Regions from separate parts of the Serratia sp. AR11 genome, predicted to be linked through region 1. Evidence: riboswitches for the same ligand, from Rfam matches in the RefSeq annotation. Region 1 holds a riboswitch; each other region holds the start of a gene.
What was found. A riboswitch is a leader RNA that binds a small molecule or an ion and turns the genes downstream of it on or off. The one in region 1 is predicted to bind thiamine pyrophosphate.

Region 1 (5,132 bases):
CAAATAACGACCGGCCTGACGCATCATCCATACAGGGGTCACATCCACCGGCTGACGCAGCAGTGCGCGCAGATAGCGATCGTTCTTCAACTCATTCATTTATGGGGCTCCCTTATTCATCTGCCGGTATTGTAGCGATTTATTGCTCACGGCATAAGGCTACGGTGTCCTCTATCAGGCGACGCGCTACCGTGCCGGGCGGCGGTAATAGCGGCAACCGATCGTAGCGGTACCAACCGGCGTTAAGCAGCTCTTTCGGATCGTGACGGATCTCGCCGCGGTGGTAATCGGCCATAAAGGCCATCATCAACGAGTGCGGGAACGGCCAGGGTTGTGAGGTGACATAACGCAGGTTTTTGATTTCAATATTACTTTCTTCCATCACCTCGCGTGCAGCCGCCTGCTCCAGCGTTTCGCCAACCTCGACAAAGCCGGCCAGTACGGTATGAATACCGCCGCGATGGCGCACATGTTGCGCCAGCAGGATCTCATCGTCACGCCGAATGGCAACGATCACGCAGGGGGCGATCTGCGGGTAGTAGCGCTCCCGGCAGTGGCCGCACAGGCAGGCACTTTCGGTGCGGCTGAGATGCATTTCATGGCCGCAGTAACCGCAGTAGCGATGGGAACGGTAAAACTCGGCCAGTTGTACGCCCCGTCCGGCAAGCTGGAACAGCCCGCGATCCAGTTCTAACAGTTGGCGTACCGATCCCATCTCCTGCGGCATTGCGTGGCGCACCAGCCAGACCGGCAATCCTTCCCATTCGCCAATAACACGAGCCATTCTTCCCTGCAGGGAAAATGACGCGGCCAAACCGCACGGCAATTCACCGTTCGGTAACCAAAGTTTGCTTTCATGGCTGACGATCCACCAGCCATTTTCATTACCCGTTAATGCAAGTTCCATATCGTTGTTGCACAACCTCAGCTTCACTGGCACTCTACAAATCGGCCTTGTTACATTTTAATAACTTACTGTTACGTTTTATTACTTACGGAGTCAAACATGCTCAACCGTTTGGAAAGCCTGACTCAGCGCGTTGGTGGTAGTAATGAATTAGTAGATCAATGGCTTCAGGCACGCAAGCAGTTGCTGGTCGCCTATTGTGCCCTGGTGGGCATTAAACCTAACAAAGAAAAGCATACGCCGCTGAATGAAAAAGCGCTGGAGAACTTTTGCCATAATTTGGTGGATTATCTCTCCGCCGGCCATTTTCATATCTATGACAGAATAATCAAGCAAGTGGAAGGCGCATCCAGTCCGAAAATGTCTCTGGCGGTCAACATCTATCCCAAGCTGTGGGCCAATACCGAGCAGATCATGGCTTTCCACGATCGCTATACCGAAGTGGATATCGATCAGGACCTGTGTCTGGAATTACATCAGGCGTTGTCCGATATCGGTGAAACGCTGGCGGCTCGTTTTACCCTTGAAGACAGGCTGATCCAACTGGCGGCTGAAACCTGGCAGCAGGCTGAGCCGGACAAAACGCTGGATCCAGCCGGCTAAAATTTTGTAGTCTTTTTTATTATCCCTCCTATACTGGAGGGCATCTTGTCGGAGTGCCTAGCGCCTGATTTGTTCATCAAATTGGCCAGGCTGAGACCGTTAATTCGGGATCCGCGGAACCTGATCGGGTTAATACCCGCGAAGGGAACAAGAGTAATCTATCGCCACAGGCAGGTGACCCCGATTTGGGATAATCCTGCTTTGCTGGCCAGCATCATTACTCCCTCCGAGCTCCAGACAAGCAACTTTCCCAACCCAACACACTGGTAGGAACTTGCTATGTCTAACGTTAACAAACCCCGCGCTCGTAAAGAGCAACGCGAAGAAGCCCAGCAGTTTATCAACACCCTGCAAGGCGTTTCCTTCCCCAATTCACGCCGGATCTATCTGCAGGGCTCACGTAGTGATCTGCAGGTGCCAATGCGTGAAATTCAGCTCAGCCCGACGCTGATCGGTGGCGATAAGGACAACCCGAAGTACGAGCCAAACGAAGCGATTCCGGTGTACGACACTGCCGGCCCTTACGGTGATCCCCAATCAGAACTCAACGTGCATAGCGGCCTGGCGAAGCTACGTGCCGGTTGGATCGCTGAACGCGGTGATACCGAAGCCCTCAAGGGCGTCAGTTCAGGTTTCACCCAGCAGCGCCTGGCCGATGAAGGCCTGGATCACCTGCGCTTTGAACATTTGCCGTTGCCACGCAAGGCACAACCGGGCCAATGCGTGACCCAGTTGCACTACGCGCGTGCCGGCACCGTCACCCCAGAAATGGAATTTATCTCCATTCGCGAAAACATGGGGCGCGAGCGCATCCGTGGCGAGGTATTACGCCACCAGCATCCTGGCCAAAGTTGGGGGGCCAACCTGCCGGAGAACATCACGCCGGAATTCGTTCGCCAGGAAGTCGCCGCCGGGCGCGCCATCATCCCCGCCAATATCAACCACCCGGAATCCGAACCGATGATCATCGGCCGTAACTTCCTGGTGAAGGTTAACGCCAACATCGGCAACTCGGCGGTGACCTCATCGATCGAGGAAGAGGTCGAGAAACTGGTGTGGTCCACCCGCTGGGGCGCGGATACCGTGATGGATCTGTCTACCGGCCGCTATATTCACGAAACCCGCGAATGGATCCTGCGTAACAGCCCGGTGCCAATTGGCACCGTGCCTATCTATCAGGCGCTGGAGAAAGTGAACGGCGTGGCGGAAAACCTCACCTGGGAAATGTTCCGCGATACGCTGCTGGAGCAGGCGGAGCAAGGGGTTGACTACTTCACCATTCACGCCGGCGTGCTGCTGCGCTACGTGCCGATGACCGCCAAACGCCTGACCGGCATCGTTTCCCGCGGCGGTTCGATCATGGCCAAATGGTGCCTGTCACATCATCAGGAAAACTTCCTGTACCAGCACTTCCGCGAAATCTGTGAGATTTGCGCCGCCTATGACGTTTCTCTTTCCCTCGGCGACGGCCTGCGGCCGGGCTCAATTCAGGACGCCAACGACGAGGCACAGTTCGCCGAACTGCACACCTTGGGTGAGTTGACCAAAATTGCCTGGGAATATGACGTGCAGGTGATGATCGAAGGCCCTGGCCACGTGCCGATGCAGATGATCCGCCGCAACATGACCGAGGAGCTGGAGCACTGCCACGAAGCACCATTCTATACTCTTGGCCCACTAACCACCGATATCGCTCCGGGTTATGATCACTTTACCTCCGGCATCGGGGCCGCGATGATCGGCTGGTTCGGCTGCGCCATGCTGTGTTACGTCACGCCAAAGGAGCATCTCGGGCTGCCGAACAAAGAGGACGTCAAGCAGGGGCTGATCACCTACAAAATTGCCGCTCACGCCGCCGACCTGGCAAAAGGCCACCCCGGTGCGCAAATCCGCGATAACGCCATGTCCAAGGCGCGCTTCGAATTCCGCTGGGAAGATCAGTTCAATCTGGCGCTCGATCCAGCCACTGCTCGCGCTTATCACGACGAAACCCTGCCGCAAGAGTCCGGCAAAATCGCCCACTTCTGCTCTATGTGCGGGCCAAAATTCTGCTCGATGAAAATTTCGCAGGAAGTTCGCGACTATGCCGCCGCACAGGAAGCGGCCAAACCGATAGCAGTGCAGCTAACCGGCATGGAAAAGATGTCGGCCGAGTTCCGCTCACGCGGCAGCGAGCTGTACCACAGCGCCGGTAACCTGCAAGAGGAATTAAGCAATGACTGATATCACCACGCCCTTCCCCGCCACGCCTCACAAGTTGGGGCTATACCCGGTGGTCGACAGCGTTGAATGGATTGCCCGTTTGCTGGACGCAGGCGTCACTACCCTTCAACTGCGGATTAAGGATCTGCCGGATGAACAGGTCGAGGACGACATTACTGCCGCTATTGCCCTCGGCAAGCGCTACGACGCCCGATTGTTTATCAACGACTACTGGCAACTGGCGATTAAACACGGTGCCTATGGTGTACATCTCGGCCAGGAGGATTTGGACACTACCGATCTGGCCGCCATTCACCGCGCCGGGCTACGTTTGGGGGTTTCCACCCATGACGATAGTGAACTGGCCCGCGCCATTGCAGTAAAACCTTCCTATATCGCACTGGGGCATATTTTTCCGACGCAAACCAAAGACATGCCTTCTGCCCCACAGGGTCTGGTGGAGCTGAAACGCCATATCGCCGGGCTGAGTGACTACCCAACGGTGGCGATCGGCGGGATCAGTATCGATCGCGTGGCGGCAGTGCTGGATTGTGGCGTCGGTAGCGTCGCCGTGGTCAGCGCCATTACCCAGGCCCCGGACTGGCGCGCAGCGACTGCACAGCTGCTGCAACTGATCGAAGGCAAGGAGTGATGCCATGCTGAGCGATCAAGAGTTCCTGCGCTACAGCCGCCAGTTGCTGCTGGAAGACATCGGCCCCGCAGGCCAGGAGAAACTAAAACAGTCGACGGCACTGATCGTCGGGTTGGGGGGGTTAGGCTCCCCCGCCTCGCTTTATCTGGCCGCCGCCGGTGTCGGCACCCTGCTGCTGGCCGATGACGATAGGCTGCACATCACCAATTTGCAGCGTCAGATCCTCTATCGCAGCAGCGACGTTTCCCAAAGCAAAGCCGCCCTGGCAAAGCACCAGCTACAGACGCTGAACCCGATGGTCGAATCCATTGCGCTGGAACAGCGTCTGCAGGGGGAAGTGTTACAGCGCGCCGTACAACGCGCCGATTTAATTTTGGACTGTAGCGATAACATGGAAACTCGCCATGCGGTGAACGCCGCCTGCATCCAGGCCGGTAAACCGCTGATCAGCGGCAGTGCGGTGGGTTTCAGCGGTCAGCTGCTGGTGATAGAACCTCCCTATGCCCACGGCTGCTATGCCTGCCTGTATCCGGAACAAACTGAACCCCAACGCAACTGCCGTACCGCTGGCGTACTCGGCCCGGTGGTCGGCGTCATTGGCACGCTGCAAGCGCTGGAAGCGATAAAAATGCTGGCGGGCCTGCCTTCCGCCATCAGCGGCAAACTGCGGCTGTTCGATGGTAAACAACAAAGCTGGAGCACCTTGCAACTCAGTCAGGCCAGCACCTGTCCGGCGTGCGGAGGGACAGCATGAAAATTCGGCTTAAT
Region 2 (5,132 bases), 1.7 Mb from region 1:
CTCGATTGTGACCACCATTGGCTTCTTCTTGTCGATTTATTTCTCCGACCGTCTGCCGCGCCGCTTTACCATGTCGTTTTCACTGATTGCCACCGGCTTGCTTGGTATTTATCTGTCCAGCATGCCGGGTTACTGGGGCATTCTGTTTGTCTGGGCGTTGTTTGGGGTCACCTGTGACATGCTGAACTGGCCGGTACTGCTCAAATCGGTGAGTATGCTGGGGGATAATACCCAGCAGGGGCGGCTGTTCGGCTTTTTCGAAACCGGTCGTGGCGTGGTGGATACCGTGGTGGCGTTTTCCGCACTGGCGTTGTTTACCGCTTTTGGCAGCGGCTACCTTGGCTTCAAGGTTGGGATACTGTTTTATTCAGCGATCGCCATTATCGTCGGGATTATTATTCTGTTAGTGATGAAGGAAAGCCCGGAGGAGAAAACACCATCGAAAAGCGCATTGCCGGTTGATAAAAAACCGGGCATGAGCAGCGTATTAAAAAATAAAACGGTCTGGCTGATTGCCTTCAGCGTTTTCTGTGTTTATGCGGTGTATTGTGGGCTGACGTTCTTTATTCCTTTCCTGAGCCATGTCTATGCATTACCGATTGCACTGGTTGGGGCCTATGGGATCATTAATCAGTATTGCCTAAAAATGGTGGGTGGACCTATTGGCGGGTTGATTGCGGACAAAGTATTAAAATCCCCCAGCAAATATTTATTCTACACCTTTATTATCAGCGCCATTGCGCTGGCATTATTGATCCTATTGCCGCATGAGCAAATGCCGGTCTATCTGGGCATGGCCTGTACGCTGGGATTTGGTGCGGTGGTCTTTACCCAACGTGCAGTGTTCTTCGCACCGATCGGTGAGGCGGGGATTGATGAGGAACACACCGGTGCGGCGATGGCGCTAGGCAGTTTTATCGGTTACGCCCCGGCGATGTTTTGCTTCAGCCTGTACGGCCATATTCTCGATGCCTTCCCCGGACTAACCGGCTACAAGATTGTCTTCGGCCTGATGGGCATGTTTGCCTGCGCCGGGATCATCGTGTCAGGGTTGTTGGTTAGAAATATCCGCGCACGCGGCAAATTGACCCCGGCGGTTTCTGCCGCCTGATTTGAGGACTATGGATGGGCACGGTACAGCATGCCGTGCCCTTACTTGGTCGGCGAGTGCATCAGGTAATAGTCTTCCGCGCCGTCATTGCCGGTGGCGATCGTCCGCCAGCCGTGTTTATGGTAAAACGCCAGCGCCTTCTCATTCTTGACCAGACATTTCAGCGAGCCGGTGGCGGTAAACGTCTGCTCCGCTGCCTGCAACAGCGCGCTGCCGACGCCCAGGGGCGGCAGGTGAGGGTCGACATACAGATTGTGAATAAAGTTATCCTGACGATAAATCGAGACAAACCCCAGTCGCTTTCCCCTTTCTTCCGCCACCCAAATATCCTCGCCCAGTGTCGAACGATCGAAATCTTCCAGTCGGTAATCTTCGGTATCACGCCAGGGGAACGCTGCTTTGCGCGATGCCAGATACAGGGTGCGCAGGAACGGACGGTCGGCTTCCTGGTATTTTCTTATTTGCATGGCGTCTCCTTTTTATTTTTTGACACTATAGCGCGATTGACCTCACCGGCGGCAACCCCAATAATGGCCGTCTTGACTCGGGGTGCCTCTAGGGGCTGAGATTTTACCCGTATTACCTGATCTGGATTATGCCAGCGTAGGGAAGTCTCGGTGCCCCCACCGGTACCCGCCTTCTTGAACGCCGGTTGGGAGGAATATGTTCACTCGACCTGATGCTTTACCCGGCGCTCACGCCGCGGCTTGTTTGACCCAATTTAAACGCCAATCCCCCTTGATTCATTGCCTGACCAACGAAGTGGTGCAGGAACTGACGGCTAACGTGTTGCTGGCGCTCGGCGCTTCCCCTGCGATGGTGGTGGAACCGACCGAAGCGGCACAGTTCAGCCGGCTGGCGGATGCTTTGCTGGTCAATATTGGCACCCTCAATGCCTCGCGGGCCGAATCCATGCTGGCAGCGGTAGAGGCCGCCAATGCGGCGGGCACCCCCTGGACGCTGGATCCGGTCGCCGTCGGCGGGCTGGTGTATCGCACTGCATTTGCCCAGCGTTTGCTGGGGGAAAAGCCGGCGGCGATCCGCGGCAATGCCTCTGAGATCATGGCGCTGAGTGGCTTGCAGGCGAACGGTCGCGGCGTCGACAGCGCTGACGATTCACTGGCGGCGTTACCGGCGGCGCGTGAACTGGCGCGGCTCAGCGGGGCGATAGTGGCAGTGACCGGCGTGGTGGATTACATCACCGATGGCCAGCGTGACTGGGCGGTCGCCGGAGGGGACGTGCTGATGACGCGAGTGGTGGGCACCGGTTGTGCGCTTTCGGCCGTGGTGGCGGCATTCTGCAGCCTGCCGGGCGATCGGCTGGACAACGTAGCCACCGCCTGCCGGGTGATGTCACTTTGCGGTGAGCGGGCGACGCGTGGCGCGGCTGGGCCGGGCAGTTTCACCCCGGCGTTTCTCGATGCTCTTTACCAACTGCGTCCGGAGGATCTGCAATGAAACGGATTAACGCGTTGACCATCGCCGGGACCGATCCGAGCGGTGGGGCCGGTATCCAGGCCGACCTGAAAGCCTTCTCCGCGCTAGGGGCCTATGGCGCCTCCGTGATCACCGCGCTGGTGGCACAAAACACCCGCGGCGTGCAGTCGGTGTATAACATCGAGCCGGCTTTTGTCGCCGCTCAACTTGATTCCGTGTTCAGCGATCTGCGTATCGACAGCACCAAGATTGGCATGCTGGCCAACGCCGACATTGTGCAGGCGGTGGCGGAGCGTTTACGTCACTATCAGCCGTCGTTTGTGGTGCTGGATACGGTGATGCTGGCGAAAAGCGGTGATCCTTTGCTGGCACCGGAGGCGGTGGAGTCGATTCGCCGCGAACTGTTGCCGCTGGTGTCGATCATCACGCCGAACCTGCCGGAAGCTGCGGCCCTGCTGGAATGTGCCCCGGCGGAAAACGAAAGCCAGATGCGTGAACAGGGGCGGGCACTGTTGGCGATGGGCTGCCAGGCGGTACTGATGAAGGGCGGCCATCTCAGCGAAAGTGAAAGCCCGGACTGGCTGTTCAGTGTGGGGCAGGAGCAACGCTTTACTGCACCCCGCGTAGCGACCCGCCATACGCACGGCACCGGCTGCACGCTGTCTGCTGCATTGGCCGCGCTGCGTCCGCGCCACGACGACTGGGCAGGTACGGTCGCTGCCGCCAAGGATTATCTGCAAAAAGCCTTGCAGCAGGCCGATACGCTGGAAGTGGGGCACGGCATCGGGCCGGTGCATCATTTTCACGCCTGGTGGTGAGTCAACTTTTTAGCCGTGCTGTGGTCTGACTAGATTCAGGCCCGGTTTTGGCCGGGTGCGATCGAATTCAATCAAGGGAGAAGGCCATGACAGGACAAAACGCACTTCGCGGCGCCATCTTCGGCGCGTTACTCAGCTTCAGCGTGGGCAGCCTCGCCCAACAGATTGTCACCACTTCGGACGTGATCCAGCAGCCGGGCTATCAGACCAGTTGGCAGAACATGGTGAAGGGGCAGGCCCGTTTACCGGGCTGGGCGCGCAAAGGGGTAGGGACTTCAACCCCGGCGCAAAGCCTGAGCTGGAAGGGCCAGGATTATTTGGTGGGCAATGTGTGCAAGCCCCACGACTGTGCCAACAACTTTATGATGGTGGCGTTTAAAGAAGATAAGTCGCAGGCCTGGGCGGTGCGCGTTGAAGTGGCGAACAAGCCGGAAGCGGTTGATCATCCGAAGAAATACGCCAAATACCAATGGCTGGGCAAGCCGGATGAGGACATGAAGGCGCTGCTGAAACAACAGTTTGAGAATAATCCGGACTGGAAATAAGTGGGCTTTAGCGTCGTACGAATCCCCTCACCCTAACCCTCTCCCAAAGGAGAGGGTACAAACGGGCAAGCATTAGTTAATGCGGTCAGCCGATACCGGCCTGATGCAGGTCGTGCAGGTTGATCGCGCCCACCAGTACGCCATCTAGGTTGACCACCGGCGCGGCGCTAATGTGCTGTTCGTGCAATGCTTCCAGTGCTTCTCCGGCGCGCCATTGTTCCGGCAAACGGTAGCCGGGCCGGGTGATCGCCGGGCTTAATGCATCCTGCAGGCTATTGCCTTTCACCAGCCAGCGACGCAGGTCGCCGTCGGTAAACACCCCCACTACTTTCTGCTGTGCGTCGCACACTGGCACCAGTCCCAACCCGGTACGGCTCAGTTCCAGCATCGCTTCCATCACGTTGGCATTTTCACTGACCTGCGGCAGGCGATCGCCAGTGCGCATCAGGTGATGTACCCGGTTCAGCAGGCGTGCGCCCAGGCTGCCGCCCGGATGCGAGCGGGCAAAGTCTTCGGCGTTGAAACCGCGTTGGCGCATCAGCGCCATTGCCAGTGCGTCGCCCATCATCAGCGTATTGACCGCACTGGAGGTCGGTGCCAGCCCCATCGGGCAAGCCTCACGCTCAACGCTGATGTCCAGCATGCAGGCCGCTGCCTGTGCCAGCGGTGACTCTTTGCCACCGGTAATAGCGATCACCGGGATATTATTCTCCGCCAGTAGCGGCAGGATCAGATCCAGTTCTTTGGCGCGGCCGGAGTAGGAGATAAACACCACCACGTCGTCGGCACCGATCATGCCGAGATCGCCGTGCAGTGCCTCCGCCGGGTGGACGAAGAAAGACGGGGTGCCGGTACTGGCCAGCGAGGCGGCAATTTTTTTACCGATATGACCGGATTTACCGATGCCGGAAATCACCGCCTTGCCGCGGCAGTTCAGCAGCAGTTCGCAGGCGCAGACGAAGTTGTCGTCCAGTCGTGCCAGCAGGCGTTGTGCTTCGGTCAACTCAATTTCCAGCGTTTCGCGGGCAAAGGCCAGCAGGGCAGCGGCGTTACTCATCAAAATCTCCTACCAGAATGATATTGATCCCTTTCGCTTGTAGCGCGGCGAGGTAATCCGGGTTGATGTTTTTATCGGTAATCAGCGTGTCTACGGCGCTCAGGTCGCAGACCACGTTCGGGCTTTTGCGGCCAAATTTTGACGAATCCACCAGCAGGATAATA
Region 3 (5,132 bases), 2.2 Mb from region 1:
CAGCGCCCCTACTCTTTTACAAACCGCGTTTTTCCATCAGAACCGCCAGATCCACCAGCCGGTTAGAGAAGCCCCACTCGTTGTCGTACCAGGCGAGGATCTTGACCAAATTACCGCCAATCACCAGCGTGGAAAGCCCATCAATCACCGACGAACGCGGGTCGCCTCTATAATCACTGGACACCAAAGGCTCATCGCTGTAGCCAAGAATATCCTTGAGAGGACCGGATTCGGCGGCCTGGCGGAAAGCCGCGTTGATCTCTTCGGCCGTCACTTCACGTTTCAGCGTGACCGTTAAGTCCACGATAGACACTACCGGTACCGGCACCCGCAGCGAGTAACCGGTCAGGCGACCGTCCAGCTCCGGGATCACCTTGCCGAGCGCTTTAGCGGCGCCGCTGGAATAAGGCACAATCGACTCCGCTGCGGCACGGGCACCGCGCAGGTCTTTTTCCGGTTGGTCATGCAGTGCCTGGCTATTGGTGTAGGCATGGGTGGTATTCATCAAACCGTATTCAATACCGAATGCCTGATGCAATACCTGGGCGGCAGGGGCCAGGCCATTAGTGGTACAACTGCCGTTGCTGACCACAAAATGTTTGGCCGGATCGTATTGCTGATGGTTAACGCCCAGCACCAGCGTAATATCATCGTCCTTGCCCGGTGCCGAGATAATGACTCGCTTGGCACCGCCTTGGGTGATGTGCACTTCGGCCTTGGCTTTGTCGGTGAAGAAGCCCGTCGCCTCAATCACCACCTCAACACCCACGCTGCTCCATGGGATAGCAGCCGGATCTCTTTCGGAGAAAACATGAATCGGCCGACCATCGAGCAGCAACTGGTTCTCACCGGCTTCGACGCTGGCTGCCAGAGTGCCTGAAAGCGAATCGTATTTCAGCAGGTGCGCCAGGGTTTTGCTGTCGGTCAAATCATTGATTGCCACAACCTGAAAGTCGCTGCGACCTAACGCTGCGCGCAACACGTTCCTGCCGATCCTGCCGAATCCATTAATGCCTACTTTGACCATGATCTACTCCTTCATTATTGGCTCTGTCACCAATCTAAACCGGAGAGGTCAGTGTCGTAAATGACGTTTGCAGATCAATTTAGGCCAACATGCGGGAATGAAAACGCTCGCGATATTCGGTAGGTGAGAGTTGCAAATGCCGCTCAAAAACGCGCCGCAGATTGAGGCCATTGCCAAACCCGCAACTGATGGCGATTTGCTCAATACCTTCCGCACTCTGCTCCAGGCGTTGCCGGGCCAGATATAAACGCCCTTCTTCAACAAATTTGGCGGGGGAAATACCGGTTTCACGCGTGAACACCCGGGTAAAGTTACGCGGACTCATGGCAACCCGTTCCGCCAACTGCTCAACGGAAAGGTCTGCGGCCAGATTCTCCAGGATCCACGACTGAAGATCGCGGATTGGGCCAGGGGTTTTAGCCTGATTTAAAGGGTAACGGCTGAACTGCGCCTGACCGCCAGGCCGACGCAGGAACATCACCAGATCTTGCGCCACTTCACGCGCCTGAACAAAACCGTAATCGTCCTCCACCAGCGCCAGGGTGAGATCGAAGCCGGAACTGACCCCGCCCGAAGTCCAGACGGAACCATCCTGCACGTACAACGGCCCATTTTCGACCTGCACTTTTGGGAAACGAGTCTGCAAGGTTTCCAGCAATCGCCAATGGGTGGTCGCCCGGCGTCCATCCAGCAAACCGGCTTCGGCCAGCAACAACGCCCCACCGCAAACCGACGCAATACGCCGCGCCTTGGGTGCGGCACGCCGTAGCCAGTCGACAACATAAGCACTCTCTTCCTCGGTCGCGCCTTTTCCGGTCACTATGATGGTGTCGCGTTCCTGCTCTGGGTCGAGATCTGAAAGACGATGATCGGCCAACAGATTCAAGCCGGACGACCCATGTACCACCCGGTGAGATTGGGTGGTGACGATCGCCATCTGGTAGAGCGGAGCGTCGTTGGGCCTCAAGCGGTTGGCTTGCATCAGGATGTCGGCGATGCCTGCCGACTCGAATAACATGCCCCCTTCGGGGACGATAATCAGAAAGGTATGCATGTCCTTAAAATACAAAATGAGCAAAATAAGTCAAGCCCGCCACCGGAGAGGCTGGCGGGCTTTCAGTGCGCGACTTATCAGCGCCAGTCCAGCGCCGGTGCAATATGCTTCAGGATCGACTCAATCACATGGGCGTTATACTCAACGCCCAACTGGTTTGGCACCGTCAGCAGCAAGGTATCCGCTTCGGCAATGGCTTCGTCCTGCGCCAGCTGTTTGATCAGCAGCTCTGGCTCGGCGGCATAACTACGGCCGAATATCGCCCGGGTCTGATCGCCGATATAGCCCACCTGATCGCCCTCCTGCCCGCTATTGCCGAAGTAACTGCGGTCCTGCTGGTTCATCAGCGCAAAAATGCTGCGGCTGACCGACACACGCGGCTCTCGTTTATGCCCTGCCAACTTCCAGGCCTCGCGGTAAGCGCGGATCTGTTTGGCCTGCTGCACGTGAAACGGCTCGCCGGTTTCGTCGTTTTTCAGCGTCGAGCTTTGCAGGTTCATCCCCAGCTTCGCGGCCCAAACTGCCGTAGCGTCTGAGCTGGCACCCCACCAGATGCGATCCCGCAGCCCGGCAGAGAAGGGTTCAACGCGCAGCAGGCCGGGAGGATTAGGGAACATCGGCTGCGGGCTGGGTTCGGCAAAGCCTTCACCGCGCAGCGCGTCCAGCAGCACTTCGGTGTGGCGGCGGGCCATATCGGCTTCGGTCTCGCCGTCCGCAGGCGTGTAACCAAAGTAACGCCAGCCATCAATCACCTGCTCGGGAGAACCGCGGCTGATGCCAAGCTGCAAGCGTCCACCTGAAATCAGGTCGGCGGCTCCGGCGTCTTCAACCATATACAGCGGGTTTTCATAGCGCATGTCGATCACGCCGGTACCAATCTCAATACGCTGGGTTTTGGCACCGATGGCAGCCAACAGCGGGAATGGCGAGCCAAGCTGGCGTGCAAAGTGATGCACGCGGAAATAGGCCCCATCCGCCCCCAGCTCTTCTGCCGCGACGGCCAGGTCGATCGATTGCAGCAACGCATCGCCGGCCGAACGGGTGCCCGACTGTGACGAAGGCGTCCAGTGGCCAAAAGAGAGAAATCCAATTTTCTTCATGGGTGGTGTCCTTAGGTTCAATTATGACCGGATTACAGTGACAAATATGCCCCCTGTCAGGCCAGAAAAATTGTCTTCGACCGCACTAAACGAACCGTTTTTGGCAGAGAAAATCCTCCAGGCTTCCCCCCGCCCAAACATTGTAATCAAAAAGTAAATATCGTATAACAGGCTCCTCCGAGGGGTGTCCTGTAATGGGCTGAGATGGCGCAAGCCGAACCCTTTGAACCTGATCTGGGTCATGCCAGCGAAGGGACGGGTCGGCAATAACGCTATCAGTCATTGCCTGTTCATACCTCAGCGCGCCCGGATCTCCACTCACTTTTGGAGGTCCCATGTTTACTCCCCAATTCGACGACGGTCTCTACGGCCAACTGCGCCTGCGCGCCGGTAGCCACTGGCAGGACTATGTCGCTCACCCCTTTATTCAGCAACTGGCCGCCGGTACGCTACCCGAACCTGCTTTCCGCCGCTATCTGACCCAGGACTATCTGTTCCTGATCCACTTTGCCCGCGCCTACGCCCTGCTGGTCAGCAAACTGCGCACCCTGCCGGAGATGCGCACGGCCACCGCCTCGCTCAATGCGATTGTCGCCGAGCTGCCTTTGCATCTGGCCTATTGCGCCGACTGGGGCCTCAGCGAGCCGCAGATTGCCGCCGAGCCAGAAGCCGCAGAAACCCTCAATTACACCCGTTATGTACTCGATATCGGCCACTCCGGGGACGCTCTCGACCTGCTGGCGGCGCTGTTGCCCTGCGTCGCCGGCTATGCCGAGATTGGCCTGCGGCTGCTGGGCGACCCTGCCACGGTGATGGAGGGCAACCCTTACGCCTCGTGGATCCGCAACTATGGCGATCCGGGCTATCTGACCGGGGTGCAGGCCGCTATCGATCTGCTGGAAAACGTCGGCCGTCAGCGCGGTGCAGAAAGCCGCCTGGGCGAACTGTCAGAGATTTTCACCACCGCCACCCGGCTGGAATCTGCCTTCTGGCAAATGGGGCTGAATGCCCAATGAGTATAGGCAACGCGCAACACCATGGCGTTCGGCCGGGTATTCAGGTGCGGGATTTAACCCTGCGCTTTGGTCAGCAGGTGATTTTTGAGCGGCTGAGCTTCGATATCGCAGGCGGCAGTTTTGTTGCCCTGCTCGGCGCCAGCGGCGCGGGGAAAACCAGCCTGTTGAAGATTATTGCCGGGCTGGAAAAACCCACCTCCGGTTCGGTGACCGGCAGTGACGGCCTGCCGATTGCCGGGCGCATCGCTTATATGGGGCAAAAGGATTTGCTCTATCCGTGGCTGACCATTGACCAGAACATCAGCCTCGGCGCGCGGCTGCGCGGTGAAAAGGTCGATTGCGCTTGGGCGGAACACCTGCGGGAACGCGTGGGGCTGAGCGGTTATGGCAATGCCTTGCCTGCTGCGCTGTCCGGTGGCATGCGTCAGCGCACCGCCATCGCCCGTACCCTGTATGAACGCCAGCCGATTGTGCTGATGGATGAGCCTTTCTCGGCGCTGGACACCATTACCCGCGCCATGATCCAGCAACTGGCCGCCGAACTGCTGGCGCAGCACACCGTATTGCTGATTACCCACGACCCAATGGAAGCCTGCCGTCTCAGCCATCACCTGCTGGTACTGTCCCGCTATCCCGCCGGTATTGACGATAGCCATGTTATCGAAGGTTTGCCGCCGCGCGCACCGGACGATCCTCATCTGCTGAAAAGCCAGAGCGAGCTGTTGTTGCAACTGGTGAGGGCCGCCGGATGAAACCACAGATTGAAAGCCGTCTGTCGCGGATGCGCCGCAGCCTGACGGTGTTTGCCGGCCTGCTATTGCTGTGGGGACTGGTCACTCTGGGTGATATTCCGGCTTTTCTGCTGCCTTCACCCACCTCAGTCGCGCAGGCGCTGTGGAACGACCGGGCTTACCTCGGTTACCACACGCTGATCA
Region 4 (5,132 bases), 430 kb from region 1:
CAGGTTGTTTTCCTGAAACAGCATTGAGACCGGGCGTTTGGCCGGTGGCGTGGCGGTGTGATCGCTGCCGTCGAGCCGCAACCTGCCGCTGGCAGCCGGCAGGAACCCGGCAATCAGGCTGAGCAGCGTGCTTTTGCCCGCGCCGCTGGGGCCAAGCACCGCAACACGTTCGCCAGGCGCAATGCGCAGGTCAAAGCGCATCGGCAGGTGTTCATACAGGTAGGTCAGTTTTTCAAGCTCTATCATGGCGGCCCGGTAAGCGTTCGATCAGGGTAAACAGCAGGAAGCATAACAGCAGCAACAACAGGGCGGTGACCGCGCCATCATTGCTGCGATAGGCACCGATCTGTTGATACAGGTAGTAAGGCAGAGTGCGGAAGTGCTCGTTGCCGAACAGGGCGACGACGCCGAAATCGCCAATCGACAGTACGCAGGCGAAGGCCAGCGCCTGGGCCAGTGGGCGGCGCAATGCTTTCAGTTCGATAAGCCGCAGTCGCTGCCAGCCGTGGATATCCAGCGACAGGCACAGTGGGTTGTAGCGTTCGGCCAGGTCGCGCATCGGGTTTTCCAGCACTTTCAGCGCGTAGGGCACCGCCATCAGTGCATTGGTGAGGATCACCAGCGCATACGGCGACTGCGGCAGCCCGACGGTGTCACTCAACAGCAGGAAGAAACCGGTCGCCAGCACGATGCCTGGCATTGCCAGGATCACCATGCCACTTAGCTCAAGTCGCTGGCCCCAGCGCAGCCGCTGTTGCAGCTTCAGCTCACGACTGCTCCACAGCAGCATCATGGTCAGTAGCACGCACAGTACGCCGGCACCGAGAGCAATGCGTAATGAGGTGAATAACGCCTGCCACAGCACAGGCTGTTGCAGCACGCTGACCAGGCTTTGGTTGGCACCGTCGGCAATCACCGCCAGCAGTGGGGGTAACAGCAGCAGCAGGGCGGCAGCGATCAGCAAAAAATCGCTGGTGCGGCGCCACAGGCTGTCTTCCGGATTACGCCAGATGTGGGCGTGAGTGTTGCCGACCGGCAATGCCTGGCTTAACCGCTGGCTGAGCACCACCAGCCCCAGGCAGCAGGCCAGTTGGATCAGCGCCAGCAGCGCGGCACGGCTGAGATCGTAGTCGTAGCTGAGCGCCTGGTAGATAGCCAATTCGATGGTGGTGGCCTGCGGCCCGCCGCCCAGTGACAATACGGTGGCGAAACTGGCAAAGCACAGCATAAAGATCAGCGCACCGCTCGGCAGGATCTGGCGGCGTAGTGCCGGCCATTCGACAAAGCGGAACTGCTGCCGCCCGCTCATGCCAAGCTGCGCAGCCAGTTGACGCTGTTCGACCGGAATGTTTTCCAGCGCCTGTAGCAGCAGGCGGGTCGCCAGCGGCAGGTTGAAGAACATATGGGCCAACAGAATGCCCTGCAGGCCATAGGGGGAGAAACTGTAGTTAATGCCGAGCCAACCGCATATCGCGGCCAGCCAGCCTTGTCGGCCATAAACACTGAGCAGACCGAACACCGCCACCAGTACCGGCAGCACCAGCGTCATGGCGCACAGCCGTAGCAGCAATTGGCGGCCAGGGAAACGGCGACGGAACAGCGATCGCGCCAGCAGGATAGCGGGCAGCACCGAGATCAGTGCCGACAGCAACGCCTGCCAGAAGGTGAAACGCACCACGTGCCACAGGTAGCTGTCCTGCCACAGACCCTGCCAGTCGCTTTCGGGCGCGTGTCGCCACAGCGAACCCATCGCCAGTACGGCGATGGTCAGGATCAGACCGGAAGCCAGCAGCCCCGGCCATAGCCAGCGTGGGATCAGTGGCTGACGGCGGTTTGCCATGCCCGGATCCAGTTGCCGCGTTGTTTGGCCACTTCTTCAGCGCTGTATTGCAACGCGGTCTGCGGTACGGTCATTTGCTCAAACCCGGCCGGTAGCTGGGTTTTGATCACCGGATACATCCAGTTGCCGGTGGGAATGCTGTTCTGGAACGCCGGGGTCACCATAAATTGCATAAACTGCTCTGCCAACTCCGGCTGTTTGCCGGCCTTGAGTTTGCCTGCCACCTCGACCTGCAGGTAGTGGCCTTCGCTGAAGTTAGCGGCGGCGTAGCTGTCTTTCTTTTCTTCAATCAGATGGTAGGCCGGAGAGGTGGTGTAGCTGAGTACCAGGTCGCCTTCGCCTTTCAGGAACAGGCCGTAAGCCTCACTCCAGCCCTTGGTCACGGTGACGGTTTTCTTTGCCAGCTTTTGCCAGGCTTCGGGAGCCTTGTCGCCATAGACTTTCTGCATCCACAACAGCAGGCCGAGGCCCGGCGTGCTGGTACGCGGATCTTCATAAATCACCTTCCAGTTCTGGTCACTGTCGACCAGTTCCTGCAGGCTTTTGGGCGGGTTCTTCAGTTTTTCTTTGTTGTAAACGAAGGCAAAGTAGCCGTAGTCATAAGGCACGAAGGTTTTATCCTGCCAGCCGCCGGGAACGCTCAGTTTGGTGCTGTCGACGTTGCTCGGCGCAAATAAACCGGTTTGTTGCGCGGCCTGCAGCAAATTGTTGTCCAGCCCCAACACCACATCGGCGGCGCTGTTTTTTCCTTCCATGCGCAGGCGGTTAAGCAGCGAAACGCCGTCTTCCAGCGCGACAAATTTCAGCTCACAGTCGCACTGGGCTTCAAAGGCTTTTTTGACCGCCGGGCCAGGGCCCCAGTCGGCAGCGAAAGAATCATAGGTGTAGACCGTCAGTACCGGTTTGGCGAACACCGGTGCGGCGCACAACAACAGTAATAAGGGCAGGCTTTTTTTGACCACTTTGCACTCCTGAAAATTTAGGGGGGCAAGGGTATCTGAGGGGGCGAGTGGCGGCTGCCGGTTCGCTGGGCTCAAATCCCTCCGCCGGTATTGACCGGATCAGGTTCGACGGGTTTGTTCTCAGCAAAATCGGCACGCCGCATTTTGCACCCCGTTGAGACGGCGTCATTGTAAAGACTAACGGGCGTCGGTGAAAGGCGCTTATGCTTCCGGCGGCGCAAACCAGGCGGATTTAAAATCAAACCAGCCCAGGGTATTCATCCGTACGCCGCGCATGCTGCGCTGGCCGTGCAATTGCAACCAGTGGTGGAACAGCGGGTGTAACTGATGATTGCTGACCAGGCGCTGGCAAAAATCGGCCAGCGGCAGGCTATTGGCGCGCCACAACGCGGCATCCTCAGCGAGATCTTCATTCATGCAGTGCTGCATCAGCGGCAGTTCATACAGGGTGGCGAACAGCGAGAACTCCAGCGGCAGATAGAAGTTGGCGCTGCCGAGCCACAGATCGCTGATGGCTTCGCCTTTATGCCAGGTGTCGTAATCCACGGCCTGGATCTTCAGCTTGATACCCTGCTGCGCCAGCAGGGGTTCGATCGCCAACTGAATGGCGTGGAACTCCGAGTGCTCGCTGTAGTAAGTCAACGTCAGCTCGGTCAACCCGTCCGGTTTGGGCAATTGTGCCAGTGCGCGGTTGTGATGCCAGCGCGGCAGAAGGCCGTAGGCCGGCGACCAATAGCGTTGATAGACCGGGCCGGCATTGCTCAGCAGCGCAATGGGGTTGATCAACTCGCACAGCCAACTGCGAATGGCCGGATCGGCCGCCAGTGGCGAACGCTGATCGAACAGCAGGAAATAACAGCCTTCTTCCAGCCGGCTTTCCAGTTCGTTTTTGCCGGTGTCGTCCGCCTGCAACTGGACGCCGGAATGTACCAGTTCTTCGGTCACTTCCGGCAGCACCCAGATATTCACCTCATCGATCAGCGCGCGGTAGCCAAAGTAATCGTCAAAGGCGTGGATTTTCATCTGGCTGCGGTGGTTGCGTACCACGCTATATGGCCCGGTGCCCACTGGGTGGCGCGAGAAGTCCGGCAGGCTTTGCCATTCGCGCGGCAAGATCATCGCGGGCACGCTGCCCAGCAGCCACGGCAGCCAGTAATCGGGACTGTGCAAATGCACGTCGATCACATAAGGCGTCGGTGAGGTCACGCGTTCGAGATGTGAAAACAGTGGCTGTGGCATCAAACGGGTAAGCGAGCTGATGACATCCTCCATTTCCAGCTCGCGGCCATGGTGAAAATGAATCGCCGGGCGGAGATAAAAACGCCAATGCAGCGGGGTCAAAGCTTGCCAGTGATGCGAAAGATCAGACTCCAGTTCCCCGTTTTCCTCGTTTATGCGCGTCAGGCCGCTGAAAATCTGCCGTGCCAGATGGGTTTCCGAACGCCGCAGCGCCGAACCGGGCAGCAGGTTATACAACTGGCGATAGTAGAGCACCCGCAGGATGTGTTTCCCCTGACGAAAGCTGCGTCCCAGTTGGGACAGCAACATTTGGCGCACCACGTTTTTATCGCCGACCAGTTGCACCAGTTGATCGATACGGTCTTGCTCCAGCAATTCCTCCGCCCGCTGCTGTTGCAGTGCCAGACCGGTGTAGTGAAAGGTGAGCCGTGAACGTTTGCCGCGCCCGGACTCGGCCTGCCAGGTTAACCAGCCCTGGTGCTGCATGGCACCCAGTAGCGAACGCACGTGGCGGCGCGAACAGCTGAGCACTTCGGCCAGCTCCTGCAGGGTGGTTTCGGTCGGCTCGCCGTGGCAGCGCTGCCACAGGCGAATGAACTGCTGTTGCAATCTGGAGGTGGACATAAAAGAGGAACGCTCCGGCATCAACCCATCAATTTATCTTTCCCTATATTACGCCGATAATTTTCCTCAATGAAAGGGGGAGGGCGACGGATGAAAGTTTTCTTGTCAAAACAGTTCTATCAGCGCTATTTCAGCGCGGTACGTCGCCAGCGGGCCGATTGGTTGGGGCTGGTGCCTGAGCAGGCGCGGCTGGAGATGCTGGCCCATCTGACCCAGTGGGACATCCACTCCATGACGGATAAGCAATACCGTGAGCATCTGTGAGGCTCGGGTAGAAAAAGTTTCTGAGTAATGGTGTTGTTCACCAGCCAGTGGGATCATACCCACTGGTTTTTTTATTCTCGGTCGCGGGGATATTCTTGCAATTTTGCCACCGTAGCCTAAGGTTCTGTCTTCCGCTTTAGGGTCAGGAACGAAGAGATGAAACGTCAGCGCTGGCTGCCACGCCGCTTTAATCCCGTCTTTGC

Region 2: it holds a riboswitch for thiamine pyrophosphate, as region 1 does, so the genes downstream of both, thiM (hydroxyethylthiazole kinase) here and thiC (phosphomethylpyrimidine synthase ThiC) in region 1, are expected to answer to the same signal.
Region 3: it holds a riboswitch for thiamine pyrophosphate, as region 1 does, so the genes downstream of both, tenA (thiaminase II) here and thiC (phosphomethylpyrimidine synthase ThiC) in region 1, are expected to answer to the same signal.
Region 4: it holds a riboswitch for thiamine pyrophosphate, as region 1 does, so the genes downstream of both, thiB (thiamine ABC transporter substrate binding subunit) here and thiC (phosphomethylpyrimidine synthase ThiC) in region 1, are expected to answer to the same signal.

Annotation. Positions count from the first base shown of each region.
Region 1 covers NZ_CM150739.1:294,943-300,074, reverse strand. Annotated here, with positions in the region: gene hemE (uroporphyrinogen decarboxylase) at 1-99, opposite strand, end outside; gene nudC (NAD(+) diphosphatase) at 140-907, opposite strand; gene ACSOSI_RS01370 (Rsd/AlgQ family anti-sigma factor) at 1,007-1,510, shown strand; TPP riboswitch at 1,550-1,674, shown strand; gene thiC (phosphomethylpyrimidine synthase ThiC) at 1,790-3,733, shown strand; gene thiE (thiamine phosphate synthase) at 3,726-4,364, shown strand; gene ACSOSI_RS01355 (HesA/MoeB/ThiF family protein) at 4,369-5,118, shown strand; gene thiS (sulfur carrier protein ThiS) at 5,115-5,132, shown strand, end outside.
Region 2 covers NZ_CM150739.1:4,058,054-4,063,185, reverse strand. Annotated here, with positions in the region: gene ACSOSI_RS19115 (MFS transporter) at 1-1,111, shown strand, start outside; gene ACSOSI_RS19110 (GNAT family N-acetyltransferase) at 1,153-1,578, opposite strand; TPP riboswitch at 1,647-1,738, shown strand; gene thiM (hydroxyethylthiazole kinase) at 1,775-2,569, shown strand; gene thiD (bifunctional hydroxymethylpyrimidine kinase/phosphomethylpyrimidine kinase) at 2,566-3,366, shown strand; gene ACSOSI_RS19095 (inhibitor of vertebrate lysozyme family protein) at 3,453-3,911, shown strand; gene gutQ (arabinose-5-phosphate isomerase GutQ) at 3,997-4,968, opposite strand; gene srlR (glucitol operon DNA-binding transcriptional repressor SrlR) at 4,961-5,132, opposite strand, start outside.
Region 3 covers NZ_CM150739.1:3,543,347-3,548,478, forward strand. Annotated here, with positions in the region: gene gap (type I glyceraldehyde-3-phosphate dehydrogenase) at 17-1,027, opposite strand; gene ACSOSI_RS16750 (GlxA family transcriptional regulator) at 1,107-2,081, opposite strand; gene ACSOSI_RS16755 (LLM class flavin-dependent oxidoreductase) at 2,159-3,181, opposite strand; TPP riboswitch at 3,352-3,454, shown strand; gene tenA (thiaminase II) at 3,517-4,197, shown strand; gene ACSOSI_RS16765 (ABC transporter ATP-binding protein) at 4,194-4,949, shown strand; gene ACSOSI_RS16770 (ABC transporter permease) at 4,946-5,132, shown strand, end outside.
Region 4 covers NZ_CM150739.1:721,131-726,262, forward strand. Annotated here, with positions in the region: gene thiQ (thiamine ABC transporter ATP-binding protein ThiQ) at 1-246, opposite strand, end outside; gene thiP (thiamine/thiamine pyrophosphate ABC transporter permease ThiP) at 233-1,840, opposite strand; gene thiB (thiamine ABC transporter substrate binding subunit) at 1,816-2,802, opposite strand; TPP riboswitch at 2,861-2,966, opposite strand; gene sgrR (HTH-type transcriptional regulator SgrR) at 3,004-4,665, opposite strand; gene sgrT (glucose uptake inhibitor SgrT) at 4,756-4,929, shown strand; gene ACSOSI_RS03390 (sugar efflux transporter) at 5,086-5,132, shown strand, end outside.